DNA from 2 places in the Paenibacillus sp. FSL R5-0749 genome. Region 1 is predicted to be linked to the other one. Evidence: riboswitches for the same ligand, from Rfam matches in the RefSeq annotation. Region 1 holds a riboswitch; the other holds the start of a gene.
What was found. Region 1 has a riboswitch for cyclic di-AMP ahead of MKY85_RS00550 (C40 family peptidase). Riboswitches for the same ligand answer to the same signal wherever they lie in the genome.

Region 1 (3,187 bases):
CCATATTCGGAGGTCTGTCATGGTGAGGTGGAAACGGTGAAAGCGAAAATACGTGAAGGCTGGTTTCTCGTCCGTCAGCATATGTTCATTGCGGCACTCTTATTTCTTTATCAACTCATTTGGGGATATTTCTTCTATCGAATGGTACAATCGGCAGTCATCCCACTCCTCCTGCGCTATCCAGATTCTGATGCCGGGGAACTGAGTACACTTTTGTTCAAAATGGAAAGCCAACTTAACCTATCTACCCATCCGGAGGTTCATCGTTATCTATGGATTCTGGGGGGCATGCTGCTGGTTCGCATGTTGATCAGCCCCCTTATTCAGGCAGGACTGCTCTACTCACTTCAGCACTTTAATTCTACAGAAGAGCGCATCCCATTCGTCCGTGGAATCAAAAAACTGTGGAAACCGATGCTGCTGCTGCACACCATACGTACATTATTGATACTTCTGCCCGCCTACTGGCTCATACCGAAGCTCTACTCGATCCTCATGGACGGATTTCATTCCCTTCAATTACTTTTGCCTGGTATACCTTATGTTGCTGCCTGGATTGTATATGGATGGGTCATCCACCATGTCATGCTCTACATGCAGTTCGGTGTGTCGGCACCAGAAGGAGAAGGCGGGGCTCACGGCACCCTCAAAGCACTCTGGATTGCACTGCGTCATCTCATCGCCGTTATCGGCATTGCTCTCCTGCTGGGCGGAGTCCACTTACTCGTCTTTGGGGCATTCACTTCAGCCTCATGGTTATTAACGGGACTTACCGGACTTATACTACAACAGACGTATCCACTTGCCAGATGTCTATTGAGTCTGTGGAAAATATGCAGCCATTTCCGATTGTGGCAGTCCAAAGTATCCAAAGGTGAGAGCATTTAGTTTAAAAATTGTTACCATCACATGTTAAACTTATGGCCTGCTATGTACTTATAAATAGGCAAACCTCAACCTTTCCCCGTCAAAGGTCGAGGTTTTTTTTGCTAATTTTGTTGCTAAACGTTGCCAAAGACGTACTCCTCTGTTACAATAATCGCAGTGAGTTTTTAGTAACAACTTTGTAATCTTTACATTCATATTTGTAACTACTTAAAATTAAATCGTCATTTCTTGATTTCGCAGGTGCATAACTAGCATAGCCAAATTCCTGGCACCTGGGAAGCGGGGGAACCAGTTATGGGTGAATTGATCTTGCTACAGAGGGATCATAGGGGACCTTCAACCGAATCCTTAAGCTAACCTCGCAGGCGTTGGAAGGGGAATATCTCTTGTTCAAGAAGAAATTAACCGCAGCTGTACTTAGCATCACATTCGCATTATCGCTTGGTGCAGGTAGCGCATTCGCAGATTCAAAAATGGACGCAGTAATTGATTCAGCAATGGGAACTACATACAAAAGTGGGGGAACAACGCTTAACGGCTTTGACTGCTCCGGATTTACACGGTATGTATTCGACAAATTGGGTATTGATTTGGCACGCCAATCCAGTTCCCAATTCGACATGGGCGATTCCGTATCCCGCATGGAAATGAGAGCTGGCGATCTGGTATTCTTTAATACTACAGGTAAAGGCGTATCCCATGTAGGAATCTTTGTAGGGGATGGAAAGTTCGCACACTCTTCTTCTTCCAAAGGCGTTACGATCAGTGCATTGAGTGAAAGCTATTGGGCCAATCGTTATGTTGGCGCTAAACGGATTATGAGCACGGACGCGTATGAATCACTGGCCCTTGACTAGGGACAAGCTGAGCAACATGATACTGTAACCATGAACCATACTGTAACGAAGCAAGAAGCATAACAGAACCGCCCGGTACATTCTCCGCAGGAATGTATCCGGCGGTTTTTTTGTGCTTCCATCCTGATTCATATTGCAAGTTACGCTCGGGGCTATCCTGCAACATCAACAGGCTCATTTTGTCCTCGTTCGTCCGTGCCCTATGATGTTTTTACCCATCCTGTTATAATATAAACGGAATTACCGGAACTTTTGTTTCATATTTTTTTCTGGTAAGAGAGACTTGCTAAATGAATATCTCTTTTGTAGAGTGGACAGAGAGTTCTGTTTCAAGGAAAGGAGCATGCAGGTGTATGAAGGAAGCCCCCGTAACGTTTCACGTTGTACCCATGCGAGAAGAACATGCGGAGCTCATCTGCAGTTGGCAGTATGATCCGCCTTACAATATCTACAGCTGGCTTCCCTGGGAGCAGATGAAAGCGCTGGAAGTGGAATTCGGAGATGCACAGTTGCGGCAGGAGCAATATGCGATTGTCCTGGATCAGAACGATCGTATATGTGGATTTGCTCAATACTTCCCACTTCAAGGGGTAACCCGGATTGGCCTCGGCATGCATCCAGAGCTGTGTGGTCAGGGGCAAGGGAAAGCTTTTGTCACGGCCATTGTACAGGAAGCTATTCGCCGAAATCCGATGAATGAGATCGATCTGGAAGTGCTCACTTGGAATGCTCGTGCCATTCAAGTCTATCTGAAGAGTGGATTTGTCACCCAGGATACATACGAACGACAGACCCCAAGCGGCTTGAAGCCCTTTCACTGTATGGTTTATGAAGGGCCTCGTGATTAAAATCCATTGCAAAACAACCAAATTTGCGCCTTGTTATGTGATTAGTTCAAAAATTTCCCACAAAATGCTATGATGTCAGTACAGGTTCCGTTATAATGATATGGATAGTTTCAGGTTAGATGATCTTTCATTCTGGAGGGGACATAAGGGATGCACAAATGGATCATGAGCGGAGTATTTTTTGCAGCATGCGCTTTAGCTATTGTTTTAATGTTTACGCTTCCAGGGAAAGAAGAAGTGGCTGAAGAAGCCAAGCCAACCATGCCGGAAGTCACATTGGATGCCGGACAGGCTGAAGCACTGGTCAAAGCCAATTGTATCTCCTGTCACGGGGATCAGCTTCAGGGTGGTGTAGGACCTGCTCTAGCAAACATCGGCAGCCAGGATGATCTGGAGAAGATCTACACTACGATTGTCAAAGGTAAAGGTGGCGGCATGCCTTCCTTCAAGGGCAAACTGCAGGATGAAGAGATTGCCAATATCGCCATGTGGCTATCAGAGAAGAAATAATCTCTGCACGCATAACAAAGAGGCCCTTAATCCCCTTTTGGGAGAATAAGAGCCTCTTTGTTATGCTATTGATTAGGCCTCTGC
Region 2 (3,187 bases), 3.0 Mb from region 1:
TGGATCGGTACTGCTTACGTTGAAGTGATCCGTGGTACACCAATGCTGGTACAATTAATGATCATTTACTATGGTTTTTCCCTAAGCTTTGGCATTAACTTCACTGCACTTCAGGCAGGTATCATTACACTTTCAATTAATAGTGGTGCTTATCTGGCAGAGATTTTCCGTGCAGGTATTCAAGGTGTGGATCGGGGTCAGTTGGAAGCAGCTCGTTCCCTGGGAATGGGTAGAGGGGCAGCAATGCGTTATATTATTTTACCGCAAGCCTTCAAAGCTGTATTACCGGCGATCGGTAATGAATTCATAACCATCATCAAAGAATCCTCCATTATCTCCGTTATCGGTATGGTGGACATTATGTATCAGGCAAGTGTGGTCAAAAATATTACGTACCAAGGCTTGAGTCCATTTTTGATTGCAGCAGCCATCTACTTTGTAATGACGTTCATTTTGTCCAAGCTGCTGGGACGACTGGAAAGGAAGTTGAGTGCAAGTGATAGACGTTAGACAATTACACAAATCTTATGGAAATAACGATGTGCTTAAGGGCATTAACGTGACGATTGGCAAAGGTGAGGTTGTCGTGGTCATCGGTCCTTCCGGTTCGGGGAAAAGTACATTCTTGCGTTGTCTGAACCTGCTGGAACAACCTACCTCGGGAGAGATTGATTTTGAAGGCGTGTCAATCACAGACCCCAAGCACAACATTAACGCAACTCGTGAGAAAATGGGTATGGTGTTTCAACATTTCAACCTGTTCCCACACAAAACGGTAGAACAAAACATCACAATTGCTCCGATCAAAGTAAAGAAACAATCCACGCTGGAAGCGGAAAAAATTGCTGCTGATCTGCTTAACACCGTGGGCTTGTACGATAAAAAAGATGTATTCCCGAATCAGCTGTCCGGTGGACAGAAGCAGCGGATCGCCATTGCTAGAGCACTGGCCATGCAGCCGCATGTCATGCTGTTTGACGAGCCTACATCGGCATTGGACCCTGAGATGGTCGGTGAGGTACTGGATGTCATGAAACGTCTTGCAGAAGGCGGGATGACCATGGTCATCGTCACGCATGAGATGGGGTTTGCACGTGAAGTTGGAGACCGGATCCTGTTCATGGATGGCGGGGTTATTGTGGAAGAGGGAACACCTGATGAGGTGTTTGGAGCACCGAAAAATTCACGTACACGTGACTTCCTTGCGAAAGTACTCTAAATGAATTGATTAAATAGCGTTACTGACTTCGAGTCGGTAACGCTATTTTTTTGTTGAAAATAATTACATATGGGATTCAAAAAGTAACTATTCTGTTACCAAATATATAGCGGATATCTGGCCCAACACTTTTAGTGTATTCAATATTCTTACACGTGCTTATACATGTTGAATCCGTTTGGTAAGAATTACTACAAGTTCAGGTTACAAAATTGTGATATATTGAACTCTGCCGAAACTTCCGGACAGGGAGTGCGGGGGATGTAACGATGCAGATAGTGCAGGGGGAAGATCTACAGCACACTGCTTGGGGTGAATTAGGGGTACATATCGTTTCAAATGTAATGATGGACCTATAGGGTGGGCTCCTCATCCGAATCCGACAACTAACTTCGCAGGCACAATGAGGGAGGAAGACCATGATTAACAAGAAACGTATAGCCAAAACAGCAGTAGCATTAATGACAACAGCAATGCTCATTCAAGCCGTTCCGGCTCACGCCGATTCAGTTCATGTGGCCAAAGAGGGGGATACCTTCTACACCTTATCGAAACAATACGGAGTATCAATGAACACGTTAGTTAAAGCAAACAATGACATTTCGCCTTACAACATTTATGGTGGTTTGAAAATTACGATTCCCGGTAAGGCAAACAATGTAGCTGCCGCGGCGACGGAGAGCAAGACCCAAGCCAAAACGGTTACGACAGCAAGCTTGGACGTTAACACTGATAACAAAGTGGTTCAAGCGTGGGGTAAAACATTCGATTACAGTAAAACTGTGAACGTGAAAGCAACAGCATACTCTGCAGATCCGTCTGAAAATGGAGGATGGGGTGCCGTCGATTATTTCGGAAATGACCTTGAACTGGGTACGATTGCAGTAGATCCTAGTGTCATTCCACTTGGAACCAAAGTACTGGTAACGGGTCACAGCCATCCAGGCTTGCCAAAACAGGCTTTTGTGGCTACAGCACGTGATGTGGGCGGTGCAATCAAGGGTCACCGGATTGATATCTTTATCCCTGGTAGCAAACAGTCGGTAAGCACATTTGGTTTTCAGGATATCGAGTTGTACATTCTGAAGTAGAGCGTAAATTTCATTTAAACTGAATTCAAACAGGGTGTCTGCCAGTCGCTAACTTGCGATTGAACAGCACCCTTTTAATATTTCCTTGATTACCTAACACGGTTATTCTATTCTTTCGCCTTCGGTAATCCCAGCATTTCGTCCAAGGTGACCAGTTCATATCCCCGGTTACGCAGTTCCTCAATAATTTCAGGCAAAGCCTCAATCGTACCATTCAGATTCGATCCAACTCCGCCTCCTGCATGTTGTAGAACGATGGAGCCAGGTTTTACAGCAGACAGGATGTTATCTTTTACCTTTTCCTTGGAAAGACCTTTCCAGTCCAGAGAGTCAACGTTCCAGTTCACAATACTATAATGTTGTCTGGCAGCCCATTGCAGCTGTTCTTCATTAATGTCTCCATACGGAGGTCGAATCATCTTGGGCGTATATCCCGCCAAATGGCGAATGATATCCCCGGTATGTAAAATTTGTTTGCGGAAGGCATTCATCGACAGCTTACTGAACTCCGGATGATTGTAGCTGTGATTGCCAACGATGTGCCCTTCCTTAACAATCCTTTTTACCAAATCGGGGTGCTTCTCAGCACGACTACCAACGATGAAAAACGTAGCTCTGACTTTATACTTTTTCAACAGATCCAACACCTGCGGAGTAAACCGTGGATCGGGCACATCATCAAATGTTAACGCAACCTGTTTAGTTGAAGGACCATTAGTTTTGAACGTATCGGCATATTTCTGACGTAACTGTCCCAATGTTAATTGTTCTTCTTCCACGGAATCAGTATTGGATACCGATTCACTTGGCGGGTCTGAAGCATCCCGTGATGAAGCTGGTGGTGCTTGATATCCTCCGAGAAAAACAACGATAACCA

Region 2: another riboswitch for cyclic di-AMP. It lies ahead of MKY85_RS17075 (3D domain-containing protein); the one in region 1 lies ahead of MKY85_RS00550 (C40 family peptidase).

The regions. Positions count from the first base shown of each region.
Region 1 covers NZ_CP152005.1:112,266-115,452, reverse strand. The annotation lists gene MKY85_RS00560 (M1 family metallopeptidase) at 1-26, shown strand, start outside; gene MKY85_RS00555 (hypothetical protein) at 37-888, shown strand; cyclic di-AMP (ydaO/yuaA leader) riboswitch at 1,134-1,271, shown strand; gene MKY85_RS00550 (C40 family peptidase) at 1,311-1,745, shown strand; gene MKY85_RS00545 (GNAT family N-acetyltransferase) at 2,099-2,593, shown strand; gene MKY85_RS00540 (cytochrome c) at 2,744-3,103, shown strand; gene rbsK (ribokinase) at 3,176-3,187, opposite strand, start outside.
Region 2 covers NZ_CP152005.1:3,876,660-3,879,846, reverse strand. The annotation lists gene MKY85_RS17085 (ABC transporter substrate-binding protein/permease) at 1-510, shown strand, start outside; gene MKY85_RS17080 (amino acid ABC transporter ATP-binding protein) at 497-1,219, shown strand; cyclic di-AMP (ydaO/yuaA leader) riboswitch at 1,440-1,636, shown strand; gene MKY85_RS17075 (3D domain-containing protein) at 1,639-2,310, shown strand; gene MKY85_RS17070 (polysaccharide deacetylase family protein) at 2,418-3,187, opposite strand, start outside.